2 regions of the Streptomyces sp. NPDC088794 genome follow, and region 2 is predicted to be linked to the other one. Evidence: riboswitches for the same ligand, from Rfam matches in the RefSeq annotation. Region 2 holds a riboswitch; the other holds the start of a gene.
What was found. A riboswitch is a leader RNA that binds a small molecule or an ion and turns the genes downstream of it on or off. The one in region 2 is predicted to bind ZMP and ZTP.

Region 1: it holds a riboswitch for ZMP and ZTP, as region 2 does, so the genes downstream of both, ACIP6U_RS06735 (glycine hydroxymethyltransferase) here and ACIP6U_RS12405 (bifunctional 5,10-methylenetetrahydrofolate dehydrogenase/5,10-methenyltetrahydrofolate cyclohydrolase) in region 2, are expected to answer to the same signal.

What each region holds. Positions count from the first base shown of each region.
Region 1 covers NZ_JBIVKB010000002.1:468,823-476,494, forward strand. The annotation lists gene ACIP6U_RS06720 (hypothetical protein) at 1-267, shown strand, start outside; gene ACIP6U_RS06725 (hypothetical protein) at 448-1,134, shown strand; gene ACIP6U_RS06730 (hypothetical protein) at 1,206-2,003, shown strand; gene ACIP6U_RS06735 (glycine hydroxymethyltransferase) at 2,050-3,504, opposite strand; ZMP/ZTP riboswitch at 3,536-3,626, opposite strand; gene ACIP6U_RS06740 (glutathionylspermidine synthase family protein) at 3,701-4,885, opposite strand; gene ACIP6U_RS06745 (hypothetical protein) at 4,893-5,240, opposite strand; gene ACIP6U_RS06750 (hypothetical protein) at 5,397-6,317, shown strand; gene ACIP6U_RS06755 (2-dehydropantoate 2-reductase) at 6,343-7,362, opposite strand; gene ACIP6U_RS06760 (MurR/RpiR family transcriptional regulator) at 7,431-7,672, opposite strand, start outside.
Region 2 covers NZ_JBIVKB010000003.1:784,130-791,801, forward strand. The annotation lists gene ACIP6U_RS12380 (FAD-binding protein) at 1-1,119, shown strand, start outside; gene ACIP6U_RS12385 (ABC transporter ATP-binding protein) at 1,172-2,953, shown strand; gene ACIP6U_RS12390 (aldehyde dehydrogenase family protein) at 2,971-4,431, opposite strand; gene ACIP6U_RS12395 (hypothetical protein) at 4,567-4,860, opposite strand; gene ACIP6U_RS12400 (nuclear transport factor 2 family protein) at 5,033-5,398, shown strand; ZMP/ZTP riboswitch at 5,603-5,686, shown strand; gene ACIP6U_RS12405 (bifunctional 5,10-methylenetetrahydrofolate dehydrogenase/5,10-methenyltetrahydrofolate cyclohydrolase) at 5,709-6,557, shown strand; gene ACIP6U_RS12410 (CU044_5270 family protein) at 6,558-7,535, opposite strand; gene ACIP6U_RS12415 (RNA polymerase sigma factor) at 7,528-7,672, opposite strand, start outside.

The sequences.
Region 1 (7,672 bases), on a different contig from region 2:
GCGGACGGCAGCCGCTTCACCCGTAAGGAGCGGACCGCCGGGCCGACGCTGCTGTGGATGCACCGGACCGGCCTCGACGAGGTGACGCTCCGGCTGGAGGGGGTGGCGTCGAGGGCTCGGGCGGTGGAGATCGCGAAGGGGTTGGAGAAGGCCGGGGGGATGTCTGCCGCGGGCTCTGCCGAGGGGTCCGGCGGGGGCTCAGGCGGGTCTGCCGACGGACCTTCCGATGGCTCCGGCGGCGGGTCTGCCGGCGGGTCGGCGAAATAGTGCGGTCGGGGTGGGAACCCCGGCGGGTCGGGCGGTGTACCAGAAGTGACATGCGGCTCGGGGACGGGTCGAGGGGACGACTGGTTGGGGGACGCGATGCAGGGGTGGCGGAACAGATGGCGGGGCCGGGTCCGTGAACTGGCGGTGTTGGCAGGCGCGTTGGCGGTGACGCTGGCCCTGATGACGTGGGTGGCGTCGTCGGCCTCGGCGGGCGGACCGACGAGTGTGCTGGTGACCTCGCCGGCCAGCGGCCAGGCCACCGGGTTGTACTACTCCGACAAGGAGTACGGCGCGCTGGAACAGTTGCTCGGCGCGGCGGAGGTGGGCAGCCGGGACCAGCCGGCCGAGGTCAATTTGGCCAACGCGCGGCAGATCAACGTCACATGGATGGTGCACGACATGTCGCCCTGGCGCGTGGACCGGGTCTTCCCCGTCGACTCCGGGCCCCGCGCCGTCTGGATCCACACGGCGGCCAACATGCCGGAAACGCCGAACGGTTACTGGCACCGCGCCGACCACCCCGCCGAACTACGCGCTCTGTTGAAGAAGTTGGGCGTGATGGGCAAGGCCTCGGGCGACGCCTCCACGGGCATCTTCCCGGAGCCGTGGCGATCGGAGGAGCCGACGCCGGAGCCGGCCACTGTGCCGACCGACGTACCGGACACGTCGACGACCACCGTGTCGGTCGGCTTGCCGGACCCGCCCGACGGCACCCGCTGGTGGTCCAACTGGTGGTGGACGCTGCCGGGGGCGGCGGCCGGGGCGGGGGTGGCGCTGGTGCTGCGACCGCTGGCGTCGCGGCTGCCGCCGGGGTGGGGGCGCGGAGGGCGGGAGTCGGGGCCCAGGCAGGAGTTGCGGGACGTATGAGGGGGTGCGGGCGGACCGGGCGGGCTGGGCATGGCCCACGAGTAGGGCGGGCGACGGTGCGGCTTGCGGTGATGTTGCCGGTGGTGGCGGTGACCTTGTGCGGGGTGCCGATGGCCGACGCGGCGGTCGGCGCGGAGGCCGGGCCCGGGGCAGTGGCCCGAGCAGCTGCGGAGGCTCCGACGCCGGGCCGGGACACTCCCGACACAGCGGTGATCGTCGCGGGTGGCACGGGGCGGACGATGGCGTTGCGTTCCGGCGAGCCTGCGTTCGCCCGGCTGACGGAGTTGTTGCGGCCGTCGTTCACCGGGACGGAACGGGTGCCGGAGGAGTGGACCGAGGGCCGGTATCCCCCGGTGGACTTCACGGTGATCTGGGGGCTGTCGGGCGTCGGGGGCTGGCCGCAGACCGACCGGGCGCCGGGCGGTGACGTGGCCATGGAGCGGCAGGACCAACTGTTCGTGGCGGCGGACGGTTCGCCCTGGGTGCGCAGCGACCTCGCGCCGGATGTGGAGGACGACGACATCCGCTGGCATCGGGCGCCGCGCTCGATCTTCGTGACGCTGGAGCAGCAGGGCGTGCTCGACGGGCTCGGGGACGGGCCGCGGAGCAGGGCTGGGGGGAGCGAGTCCGCGCAGACCGGCTCGGCCGCGGCGGGCAGGACGGACAGCCAGGCCAGAGCTGGCACGGCGGACAGGCTGGGCGGAGGCGGGCTCGGCCGGGGTGGTGTCTGGTGGACGCTGCCGGGGCTCGCCGTGGGGATCGCGGTCGGTGTCGGCGGCACGCTGCTGATACGCCGCGCGGCGGCCCGGCAGGGAGCCGGACCGCCGCGGGAGGAGCCACGACATGAGCTGATCGACCTCGACCTGTGAGGTGCGGTTTGCCCAAGCGTCGGGGTGGGCGTCAGCCCGGTGGGCCTCAGCCCAGGTCGATCTCCGGGTACAGCGGGAAGCCGGCCACGAGGTCGGTGGCGCGGCGGGAGATCTCGTCGGCGACCTTGGGGTCGAGGACGTGCTGGGCCTTGGACGGTGCGCCCTTGCTGGTGGTGCCGGGCTCCGCGGTGGTGAGGACGCGGTCGATGAGCGCGGCGACCTCGTCCATCTCGGCGGTGCCGAGGCCACGGGTGGTCAGGGCGGGGGTGCCGATGCGGATGCCGGAGGTGTACCAGGCGCCGTTGGGGTCGGCGGGGATGGAGTTGCGGTTGGTGACGATGCCGGAGTCGAGGAGGGCGGCCTCGGCCTGGCGGCCGGTGAGGCCGTAGGAGGTGGTGACGTCGATCAGGTTGAGGTGGTTGTCCGTGCCGCCGGTGACGAGGGTGGCGCCGCGGCTCATCAACCCCTCGGCGAGGGCGCGGGAGTTGTCGACGATGCGCTGGGCGTAGTCCTGGAAGGAGGGCTGACGGGCCTCGGCGAGGGCGACGGCCTTGGCGGCCATGACGTGCGGGAGCGGACCGCCGAGGACCATCGGGCAGCCGCGGTCGACCTGGTCCTTGAGGGAGTCGTCGCACAGGACCATGCCGCCGCGCGGGCCGCGCAGCGACTTATGGGTGGTGGTGGTGACGATCTGGGCGTGCGGGACCGGGTCGAAGTCACCGGTCAGTACCTTGCCGGCGACCAGGCCGGCGAAGTGCGCCATGTCGACCATCAGGGTCGCACCGACCTCGTCGGCGATCTCGCGCATGATGCGGAAGTTCACGAGACGGGGGTAGGCGGAGTAGCCGGCGACGATGATCAGCGGCTGGAACTCGCGGGCGGAGGTGCGCAGGGCCTCGTAGTCGATGAGGCCGGTGGTGGGGTCGGTGCCGTAGGAGCGCTGGTCGAACATCTTGCCGGAGATGTTCGGGCGGAAGCCGTGGGTGAGGTGGCCGCCGGCGTCCAGGGACATGCCGAGCATGCGCTGGTTGCCGAAGGCCTGGCGCAGTTCGGCCCAGTCGGCCTCGGAGAGGTCGTTGACCTGGCGGACGCCGGCCTTCTCCAGGGCGGGGGCCTCGACGCGCTGGGCGAGGACGGACCAGAAGGCGACGAGGTTGGCGTCGATGCCGGAGTGCGGCTGGACGTAGGCGTGGCGGGCGCCGAAGAGTTCCTTGGCGTGCTCGGCGGCGAGGGACTCGACGGTGTCGACGTTGCGACAGCCGGCGTAGAAGCGGCGTCCGACGGTGCCCTCGGCGTACTTGTCGCTGAACCAGTTGCCCATGGCGAGGAGGGTGGCCGGGGAGGCGTAGTTCTCCGAGGCGATCAGCTTGAGCATCTCGCGCTGGTCGGCCACCTCCTGGCCGATGGCGTCGGCGACGCGCGGCTCGACGGCACGGATCACATCGAGGGCGGAGCGGAAGGCGGTGGACTCGGGGGAAAGGGGCGCAGAGTTGTCGGGCATCAGGACCTCCGGACGTTGCGTTCGGCGTTCACGGTACGGCCCAGGCGCACGGCACACAGTTTCCGTTCGGGCCGCTCCCCGATGGTTGGTCCCATCCCAGCGCGCCAGTCACGGCCCGCCGGTCAGCCTACCGGGCAGGTCGCGGGGCGGACGTGTCCCGTCCACCATGCGAGCGAGGTCCGGCCGGGCGGCGGACTCACCGGATGACGTGCGGGAGGAAGCGGGCGTACTCGTCCGTGACCAGGCCCGACGACTCCCGGATGCCTAGGCCGGCCGACTCGTTCTCGACGACCCAGGCGCCGAGGACGACGTGGTTGCCGTCGAAGTCGGGCAGCGGGGCCAACTGCTGGTAGCAGCAGGGTTCCTGGGGCTCGGGCGGGGGTGTGTGCGGGGCGTGGATCGTCACGCCGGCGCCCTCGCGGCCGAGCAGGGGCTTGGCGACGTAGCCCGTGGTGCGGGCGAGGTCGCGGGGGCCGTCGAGGTAGGACGGGAGGAGGTTGGGGTGGTCGGGATACAGCTCCCACAGGACGGCCAGCAGGGCCTTGTTGCTGAGGAGCATCTTCCAGGCGGGTTCGATCCACAAGGTGGTGCCGGTGCCGCCGCCGTTGTCGAGGGTGTCGAGGACGTGGTCGGCGAAGCGGTCGCTGGTGAGCCACTCCCAGGGATAGAGCTTGAAGCAACTGCGGATGAAGCGGAGGCGGTTGTCGACGAAGCGGCCGGAGAGGGGGTCCCAGCCGATCTCCTCCATGGAGATCCAGTCGGTGTCGAGGCCGGCCTGTTCGGCGGTCTCCTTGAGATAGGCGACGGTCATGAGGTCCTCGCCGAGCTCGTCGGCGGCGGAGTGCGCGAAGTGCAGGGGCGCGCCGGGCGGGAGGAGGGCGGCCTGGTTCTTCCAGGCGGCGACGAGGCGTTCGTGGAGGGAGTTCCACTGGTCGGCGCCGGGGAAGCGGTCCTGCATCCAGAACCACTGGGGCGAGGCGGCCTCGACGAGGGAGGTGGGCGTGTCGGCGTTGTACTCCAGCAGTTTCGCCGGACCGGTGCCGTCGTAGCGGAGGTCGAAACGGCCGTAGACGGACGGGAGTTCGGCGCGCCGGTGCCAGGCCTCGGCGACGGTCTGCGCGAGGCGGGGGTCGGTGATGCCGAGGTCGGCGAGGCGGTGACGGGACACCATGTGCTCGGCCGCGGCCAGGCACATGCGGTGCAGTTCCTCGACGGTCTCCTCCAGGGCCTCGACCTCCGGGAGCGTGAAGGAGTAGTAGGCGCTCTCGTCCCAGTAGGGGCGCAGGGAGTCGTCGGGATACCGGGTGAGCGGATAGACGAGGCCCTGTTCCTCGACGGTGCGCTGCCAGTCGGGGCGCGGGGTGATCTGGTGCCTTCGCATGGGTCGCTCAGCCGCCGGAGCTTCCCTTGCCGCTGCCGAAGCCGCCGCGGTCGACGCTGCTGCCGTGGCCGCCGCCCGAGGAGCCGGAGCTCTTGCGGGGCTTGGTGAAGGAACCGCCCTCGACCCAGGAGCCCTTCTTCTTGCCGCCGTAGTACCAGGCGCCGTTCGCCGAGGTCCTGGTGGAGTTGCAGCTCTTGTCGGCGACGACCTTGTAGCCCTTGGCGAGGTTGTAGCTGTCGCGGTCGACGCAGCGCTTGTCGGGGTCGGAGGAGCAGGCGGTGAGGGCGGCGGCGAGCAGTCCCATGCCGCCGAGTACGACCGTGCCCGAGCGTAGTTGTCTGCGTGCGTCCGCCATGTTCCGTCTCCCCGTTGATCCGGCCGCTGTGCGAGGGGCCGGCTGCCGTCAGGCCGCTGTGTGATCTTCGGCGGACAGCCTAGAGATCGGTGAGAGCACGCCACGAGGCACCCCGCCCGTACTCCCCTCCCCTACAGTCGCTTTGTGATCTTTGGGATGGTGTGCGCGCTGGCTGCGGCGGTCTGCTTCGGTACGGCGACGGTGTTGCAGGCCGTCGCCACGCGGGAGGCCGACGAGGAGACGGCCGGCACCCGCGCGACCGGCGCCGGTGGGGAGGCGGCGCTGCTGCTCAGAGCTGTGCGGCAGTGGCGGTATCTGCTCGGGCTCGGTCTTGACGGGCTGGGGTTCGTGTTCCAGATCGCCGCGCTGCGCTCGATCCCCATCTACGCGGTCGGCGCCGCGCTGGCCTCCAGCCTGGCGGTGACGGCGGTGGTCGCGGCCCGGCTGCTGCGGGTGCGGCTGAGCGGGCTGGAGTGGGGCGCGGTCGGGGTGGTCTGCGGCGGACTGGCGATGCTGGGGCTGGCCTCGGGCGCGGAGGGGGACCGTGCCGGGTCGACCGCGCTGAAGTACGCGATGCTCGGGGTCGCCGTCGCGGTACTGCTGCTCGCGCTGGTCGGCGGGCGCTGGTCGGGGCGGGGCCGGGCGCCGGCGCTCGGGCTGGGGGCCGGGTTCGGGTTCGGGGTGGTGGAGGTGGCGGTACGCCTGATCGACTCGGTCACCCCCTCGGACCTCCTCACCAACCCGGCGACCTACGCCCTTCTCCTCGGCGGCGCCGCCGCCTTCCTCCTGCTGACCTCGGCCCTCCAGCACGGCTCGGTGACCGCGGCCACCGCCGGAATGGTCATCGGCGAGACGATCGGCCCGGCAGCGGTGGGCGTGATCTGGCTCGGCGACCGCACGAGGGAGGGCTTGGTGTGGCTGGCGGTACTGGGGTTCTGCGTGGCGGTGGCGGGGGCGCTGGCGTTGGCGCGGTTCGGGGAGGCGCCGGGGCGGGAGCCGGGACTGGGACCGGAACCGGGACCGGGACTGGGACCGGGCTCGCAGGGGGAGCCTTCGGCTCCCCTCCCGCCGTCCTGAGGCAGCACCCGTAGCGACTCCTGGTTCAAGCCGTGCCGCGGAGGGCGGCCAGAAGCTCTGGCCCCGACCAGGCGCGAACAGTGCCCCGGGGAGACTGCTCCGCCTCGTGGACCAGCTCGGCGAGCCGGGCGTTGACCGGGGCGCTCAGCCCGTGCCGCTGTGCCAGGGCGACGATCTCACCTTGGAGAGAGTCGACCTCGGTCGGCCGCCCACGCCGCAGGTCCTCCCACATCGAGGACCGTGCGGTGGCGTCGATGGCCAGCATGGCCTTGGCCGCGCGAGTGAACACCACGTCCGGAAGGCGGAGCAGGCGGGGCATCAGCGTGGGGCGGACCGCACCCAGTTGGGCGGGCGTCACGCCGGATGCGCGGAACACCGCCAACGCCTCACGCTGGCACAAGGCCAGGCAGGTACGGAAGGAGCGTTCGCCGAGCTGTGCTCGCAGCGGAACGCCGGCGAGCGCGTTGACAGCGTTGTTCAGGTTCATCAGCAGCTTGGCGTACTGGACTTCGCGCATGTCCGGGCGCGCCTCCACCCGCAGCAGGGACGCCGCGAGCGCGGCGACGAGCGACGCGCCGGCCGCATCGTCGTCCAGCATCAGCGCGCCGCCCATGCCCTGGTGGAACGTCCCGGGCTCGGTCTGCAGCACGTTGTAGGGGACCATCCCGGTCAGCACGGTGTGCTCAGGCAGTTCCTCGCGCAATGCCTCGGCGTTGCGCAGGCCGTTCTGGAAGCTGACCACGCCGGCGTCCGGTGCGAGGTGCGGGGCCAGCTCACGCGCGGCGGCGCGGGTGCCGTCCGACTTGACCGTCACCAGCACGACTTCCGCGTCGGCGGCGGCCGCGGCCTCGGTGGTGACGGTGAGCTCGTCGGGGGAGACATGTATCGGCTCGTGGCGGCCGCTGGTGAGGGTGAGGCCCTTGTCGGCGACGACGGCCATCGCCGCCGGGCGGCCGATCAGCGTCACCTCGACGTCAGCCTGCCGGGCGAGGTGTCCGCCCAGGTGGCAGCCTATGCTGCCCGCGCCCATGACCGTGATGCGCATGTCGGTGGTCCTCCCGTAGGCGGAGAGTTCGCGGATCGACCGGCGCGTTCAAGGGCCGGCTGACAGGTTCAGGGCTGGTCGTCCATCAGGTCGAGTTCCTGCCACAGCTGCTGGATCTGGCCCGCGGAGCGGACGGCGTCGTCATCGGCGAGTTCGCTGAGGATGGCCTGGACGGCGGCGACCACGCCGGTGAGGGATGGTCCGGTGTGGGTGGCTTCGATGGGGACGATGATCAGGTGGGTGGCATCCTCCGCGAGCGGGGAGGAGCGCAGGTCGGTCAGGATGCTGATGGTGGCGCCACGCCGACGGG
Region 2 (7,672 bases):
GGTTACGTGGTCGACATGGCGGCGCTCGACGCGGTGCGCTGCGTGCCCGGCGAGCGGACACTGGTCGCCGGCGCGGGCGTCCTGTGGCGGGATGTCGTACGGGCCGCGCTCGCCGAGGGTCTCGCGCCGCCGGTGCTGCCGGACCACCTGGGCAGCAGCGTCGGCGGGGTGCTGAGCACCGGCGGCTTCGGCGGCTCCAGCCACCGCTTCGGTCTGGTCGCCGACTGGGTGCGGGAGTTGGAGGTCGTCACCGGCACCGGCGAGTGCGTGGTGTGCTCGCCCGAGGTCGAACCGGAGCTGTTCCACGCCGTCCTGGCCGGGCTCGGCCAGTGCGCGCTGATCGTCCGGGCCACGCTGCGGCTGGTGCCCGCGCCGACTGTGGTGCGCCGCTACCGTCTCCCCCACCCCGCCCCCGGCACGTTCTTCGCCGACCAGCGGCGGCTGGCCCGGGACGCCCGCTTCAGCCATGTCGTGGGCGAGGCCCGGCCCGCGCTCGACGGCGGCTGGAGGTACGTGATCGAGGCGGTGGCCCCGCACGTCGACGAACTCCCCTTCGACGACGGCCTGTTCGTCGGCGACTTGGACCACGAGCGGGACACGGCGGAGATCGAGGACCTCTCCTACGCGGAGTACCTGTACCGCCTCGACCGCGACGAACGCCTGCTGCGCGCCACCGGCGAATGGCAACGCCCGCACCCGTGGCTGACGTTGCTGCTCCCCGAGGAGGCCGCCGTCTCCTTCGTACCGTCGGTACTCGCGGCCACCGCGCAGGAGGGGTTGCAGGACGGCGGAGCCGTCCAGCTGCGCCCCCTCACGGGCAGCGCCCTGCACGCCCCGCTGTTGCGCCGCCCACCCGGCGAACTCCTCTGCCTGCTCTCCCTGATGCGCACGGCACCGCCGGAACGCCCGGACGTGGTCGGCGAGTTGATCACCGCGAACCGCACCCTCTACGACCGGGCGAGGACCGTCGGCGGAGTCCTGTACCCGGTCAGCGCACTGCCGATGACCCCAGAGGACTGGCGGGCCCACTACGGCCCGGCCTGGGAGGACCTGGTCCGCGCCAAGGCCCTGCACGACACGAACCGCGTCCTGACCAGGGGGTACGGCATGTGGCCGTGACCGCTTACCACCGGACGGGGCGACAGCCGAGGTGTCCGCCGACGTAGCCTGAATGCTCACCGCCCGTCGAAGGAGCGCAGTGAGCATCGTAGAGACCCGGCCCGACCCGCCCGCCTGGCGGCTGCTCCTCGCCTATGTCCGGCCGCACCGGTGGACGCTGCTCGCGGGCGCCCTGCTCTCGCTGCTCACCGGAGCCACCGGGCTGCTTCTGCCGCTGGTGGCCAAGGGGTTGATCGACGACCTCTCGCACGACCGCACCATCACCGGTGCCCTGCTGGCGATGTCCGCGCTCGTGGTGGCCAACGCGGCGCTGGGCGCGCTGGGTTCGTACGTGCTGCGGCGCACCGCCGAGTCGGTCGTGCTCGGCGCGCGGCGCGCTCTGTCGTCGTATCTGCTGCGGTTGCGGATCGCGGCCGTCGACCGGAGCGAGCCGGGCGACCTGATGGCCCGGATCACCTCCGACACCACCCTGTTGCGCGAGGTCACCACCGACTCGCTGGTGGGGCTGGGCACGGGCGGGCTGACGCTGGTGGCGACCATCGTGATGATGGGCCTGGTCGATCCGGTGCTGCTCGGGGTCACCCTGGCCGTGGTCGTCTGCGCGGGGACGGTCCTTGGTGTGATCGTCCCGCGCATCAACCGGGCCAGCCGCCAGGCGCAGGACGCGGTCGGCGTGATGGGTGCCTCGCTGGAGCGGATCCTGGGCGCGCTGCGCACGATCAAGGCGTCCGGCGCCGAGGACCGCGAGGAGCGCACCCTGCACGAGGCGGCCGAGGAGTCGTGGCGGCAGAGCGTGCGGGCCGCCAAGTGGACGGCGGCGGCGGGCAACACGGCGGGCCTGGCGATGCAGATCGCCTTCATCACGGTGCTCGCGGTGGGCGGGGCACGGGTCGCGACGGGGGCCATCGACGTCGGCACGCTGGTCGCGTTCCTGCTGTACGTCTTCTATCTGATGCAGCCGATCCAGCAGGTGGTCGGCGCGATCACCCAGTACCAGACGGGTGCCGCGGCCCTCGCCCGCATCCAGGAGGCGCTGAGCCTGCCCGCCGAACCGGCGGCCGAGCCCGCCGCGTTGCCGACCGGCGACGCCGAACCGGCCGCGCTCGCCTTCACGGACGTCCGCTTCCGGTACGCCGACGACCTGCCCTACGTCCACCACGGCGTGACGTTCGCCGTACCGGCCCAGGGCATGACCGCGTTCGTCGGCCCGTCCGGCGCGGGCAAGACGACGGTGTTCTCCCTCATCGAGCGGTTCTACGACCCCGAGTCGGGCACGATCACCCTCGACGGACTCCCCCTGGACGACTGGGAGTTGCCGAGGCTGCGGTCCGCGATCGGGTACGTCGAGCAGGACGCGCCGGTGCTGTCGGGCTCGCTGCGGGACAACCTGCTGCTGGGTAACCCGGAGGCGGACGGCGACGCGCTCACCAAGGTCCTCAAGACGACCCGCCTGGACGGTCTGATCGCCAAACTCCCCAAGGGAGTTGACACCCTGGTCGGCCACCGGGGCACCAAGCTCTCGGGCGGCGAACGGCAGCGCGTGGCCATCGCCCGTGCCCTGCTGCGCCGCCCTCGCCTTCTGCTGCTCGACGAGGCCACCTCGCAGCTGGACGCGGTGAACGAGGCCGCGCTGCGCGACACGGTCGCCGATGTCGCCCGTACGACCACGGTGTTGGTCGTCGCGCACCGGCTGTCGACGGTGACGACGGCCGACCGGATCGTGGTGATGGACGCGGGCCGGGTACGGGCCGTGGGCACCCACCGCGAACTGGTGGCCGCCGATCCGCTGTACGCGGAGCTGGCGGCCACACAGTTCCTGGCGACGGCGGGCTGATTCCTGGGCGTCGATCCCTAGAAGGGGTAGTGCGCCTGCTGGGTGGCGATGGTCACCCAGCGGGTGTTGGAGAACGCCTCGATGCCCCAGCGCCCGCCGAACCGCCCGTACCCGGAGGCCTTCGCCCCGCCGAAGGGGGCCTGCGGTTCGTCGGCCACCGACTGGTCGTTGATGTGCACGATGCCGGTGCGGATCCGGCGCGCGACGGCCAGCCCGTGGGTGGCGTTCTCGGTGATGATGCCGCAGGTCAGTCCGTTGTCGGTGTCGTTGGCGGCGGCCACCGCGGTGGCGTCGTCGGTGAAGGTGTCGAGCACGCAGACCGGCCCGAAGGCCTCCGCGTAGTACAGCTCGGCGTCCTTGGGCACCTCGCTCAGCACGGTCGCCGGGTGCACGGCCTCCGCGGGCTCGCCCCCTCCGACGACGACCTTCGCGCCCTTGGCCACGGCGTCCCCGACCAGCCCGGCCACCCGCCGCGCCGCCGACGTGCTCACCAACGGGCCCACCACGGTGTGCGGGTCCGACGGGTCACCGGCCTGCAGCGAGGCCACCTTCGCGGCGAACCTGGCGGTGAACTCCTCGGCCAGCGACTCGTGCACGAGGATCCGGTCGCCGGACATGCAGATCTGGCCCGCGTTCATGAACACGCTGAAGGTGACGGCGTCGACCGCGTAGTCCACGTCGGCGTCGGCGAGGACGAGCACGGCGTTCTTGCCGCCCAACTCCAGGACGGCGGGCTTGAGATGACGGGCCGCGTGCTCGCCGATGATGCGGCCGACGTTGGTGGAGCCGGTGAAGTTGACCGCGCGGACCCGCTCGTCGGCGATGAGCGCCTCGGCGATCTCGGCCGCGTCCTCGGGGGCGTTGGTGACCACGTTGAGCACGCCGTCGGGCAGCCCGGCCTCGCGCAGCACGTCGGCGACGAGGAATCCGCAGGCGAGCGGAGCGTCCTCGCTGGGCTTGACTACGACCGTGTTGCCGGCCGCCAGGGGTGCCGCGACGGCCCGTACGCCGAGGATCACCGGTGCGTTCCACGGCGCGAACGCGGCCACCACGCCGAGCGGTTCCCGCACGGCGAGGCCCAGCGCGCCCTGCTCCTGGGCGCTGAGCACCTCGCCGCGCGGTGCGGTGATCGCGGCGGCGGCCTCGCGCAGGATGTTCGCGGCCAGGGCCACGTTGAAGTACGCCCAGGGCCGGGTGCCGCCCGCCTCGTGGGCCATCAGCTCGGCGACCTGCTCGCCACGGGCGTCCAGCAGGTCGGCCGCCTTGAGGAAGATCGCCCGCCGCGCGAAGGGCGCCAGCGCCGCCCACTCCTCGAAGGCGGCGTCGGCGGCGTCCACGGCGCGCCGTACGTCCTCCGGGCCGGCGGCGGCCACGGTCGCGTACACCTCGCCGGTGTACGGATTCACGTCCTCGGCGGTCCGGCCGGAGGCGGCGGGCACGTCCTTGCCGCCGATGAACAGGTCACGGGTGATGGGCATCGTACGCACCTTTGCGTTCGCCAGGTGAAACTGTATTCACATTCCTGACGAAAGACTGCGATTCGACTGGGGCAATGTCAAGGGCCGCCCGGTGGTCCGGGCGGCCCTTGACTGGGACGTGCGACGTTCGGCCGACTACTCCATGCCCTCGAGCAGCCCGGTCACGGGGGCGGCGAGGTCGGTGACCTGGTGCAGCTGGTTGAGGTCGTTGAGCTTGTTCAGCTGCTGCAGCTGGCCGGACGGCCGCGGGATCGCCGACTTGTGCTGCTCCGGGATGTCGCTCACGGTGAGCGAGTCGAGCGTGGCGATGGGGTTGATTTTCCCGGCGTCCGGAGCGGCCGCCTCGGCCGCGCCCGCCATCGGCGCGGCGAGACCGGTGATACCGGCGGCGAGACCAACGGCGGCGACGATACGTCGTGTTGAGATCATGATTTCAGCAACGCCGCTCGGCGCCCGACGGTCACGGCCCGTGGGCGCTCCTCACCCGTCAGGCCCAGCGCGCGGTTGCGCTTGCCGAGCGTGCCGGGGCGGAGGAGGCTCGGAGGTGAGGTCCTCCGCGGCCCGTTTCCCTGTCGGGCCGCGGCCCTTCAGGGAGGTCACCATGGGCACGGCGGCACGCCCGGCGTTCGACAGCGACACACTGCGCCGGGGCATCGAAGGACACACACCGGAGACGCTTCTGTCTCTCTACGCGGACGACGCGGAACTGCGCGTCGTCAACCGCAACAGTCAGCCCAGCAACCCCACGGTCCTGCACGGCCGGGAGGCCATCGGCCGGATGCTGAGCGACGTCTACAGCCGCGACATGACGCACAAGCTGGAGAGGTGCGTGGTCCAGGGCGACAGCGCGGCCTTCAGCGAGTCCTGCCGGTACCCGGACGGGATGCGGGTCCTGTCCGAGTCGATGATCACGTTGCGCGACGGCAGGATCTCCGAACAGACCATGATCGAGGCATGGGACGAGTAGGCGGGAGAACCGCGCGGGTCCAGATCAGCTCGCGGCTGACCTGGACCTTCTCCGTACGGTCCGCGCTGGGCGGGACCAGGCGGCGACGCCCGGGCTCCGCGGCGGGCCGGCACGTGTCCGCCGTCGTTCTCCGGTCGGCCCTGAGGGCTGCCCGGCCCCGCCCGCTCCCTCCCGCACGGCGTGCCACCCGCAGACGTTAGGCTCGTACCGGGCCGTGACTGGCGCTGAGGTGGAGTACCACCGGGGAGCGGCCTCGCAGAGCAACTGCCGTGCGCCTGGGCGATCCCGTCATCCAGCCCAGGAGTGGATCATGTCTCAGGCCCGGCTCATGGAGGGCACCTCCCTCGCCCGGCGCATCGTCGAGGACGCCGCCAAGAAGGCCGCCGACCTCACCGACCGCACGGGCGCCGCACCGTGTCTCGCGACCGTCCTGGTCGGCGAGGACCCCGCCTCCGTCACCTACGTCCGCATGAAGCAGAACCGCTGCCGCAAGGCCGGCATCGAGTCCCGCCACGTGGCCCTGCCCGCGACCACGACCACCGAGGAACTGATCACCACGCTGCGCGGCCTGTCGGACGACCCCGGTGTGCACGGCATCCTGTTGCAGCACCCGATGGGCGAACACATCGACGAGCGGGCCGCGTTCGAGGCGATCGCGCCCGAGAAGGACGTCGACGGCGTCACCTTCGCCTCCTTCGCGACGATGAGCTTCGGCCTGCCGGGATTCGTGTCCTGCACACCCGGCGGCATTGTGCGGCTGCTCGACGAGTACGAGGTCGACCCGTCCGGCAGGCGTGCCGTGGTCGTCGGCCGCAGCGCGATCCTCGGCAAGCCGGTGGGCATGCTGCTGCTCGCCCGGGACGCGACGGTGACGTACTGCCACTCCCGGACGAAGGACCTGTCGGACGTGGTCCGGGAGGCGGACATCGTGGTCGCGGCCGTGGGCCGGCCCCGGCTGATCCGCGGGGCGGACATCAAGCCCGGCGCCGTCGTGATCGACGCCGGGTACAACCCGGGCAACGTCGGTGACGTCGACTTCGACTCGGTCGCGGAGCGCGCGGGCCTCATCACTCCGGTGCCGGGCGGCGTCGGTCCGATGACGATCGCGACGCTCCTCGAACAGACCGTGGACGCGGCCGCCCGGCAGCTCGGGGTGTGATCAGCGCATCCACGCGCTGTAGTCCGCGACCGCGCCCGCCTTCACCCCGTACTCGGGCACGGCCTTCGTGTAGACGGCCTCCAGGCCGAGGACGGCTCCGGTGGACGGGTCCATGATCAGCATGTGGCGGTAGCCGGACCCGTCGTACACGTAGGCCTGTCCGCGGCGGCCGAGGCGGTCGGTCACCTGGCCGACAGGACGCAACCCCTCGGCGTCGGCGAGCAATTCGGCGAGCGCCGCGGACTCGGCCGCGCCGAGCGTCCAGTTGTCGAGCAACACCCCGACCGCGTCGAGGAGATGGGGGGTGGTCATGGTGCCGTGCGTATAGGTGGCCTCCGTCAGGTAGGCGCGCAGCTTCGTGGGGTCGTGCGGGGGCGGCGACTCGGGCGGGGCGTCGCTCCAACTGGGCGGGTAGGTCTGGCGGTTGATGACGTGGCCGTCCTCGACGAGGTGCGGTTCGCCGTTCGCGTCGCTGAGGACCGGGCGGCCGGGGTGGCGCGGGTCGGTGGCGACCACGAGTTCCGTGTGGCTGCCGTCCGCCTTCCAGCGCACGACGCGCTCCTGCGGGAGGGTGATCGGGGACTTGTCGTCGCTCATGCCCAGGCTCCAGGACTGGGCATGCGTGCCCTTGCGCAGCCGCGGCGAGGCGTCGGTCGCGATCGCCTCGGCCAGCTCGGCCAGTTGACGCAGAGATACGGGAGTGGAGTCGGCCTGGACGACCAGCGGGCGCGGGGCGGCGACCGCGGGAGCGGTGCTCGGGCCGCTGAGCAGCAGGGTCAGCGCGGTCGTGGCGACGACGGCGGCGGCCGCGAGGCTCCACAGGAGTCGGGTGCGGCGACGCGCCAGGGGGCGTTCGTGCAGCAGCCGGTCGAGGCGGCGTTCGGCGTGGTGGTCGAGGGGGCCGTCGCCGTAGTGGGGGCCGTCGACCGGCATGGGGTTGGCGCGGCGCAGAAGGTCGAGGTCGAGGTCGTCAGCCATGGCCGTGTTCCTTGGTCAGGGTGGCGTCGGTACGGGTGGCGTCGGGGCAGACGCGGTCGATCTCGGCTCTGAGCCGGCGCCGGGCCCGGTGCAGCCGCATCGCGGCGGCTCGACGGCCGCAGCCGAGAACGACGGCG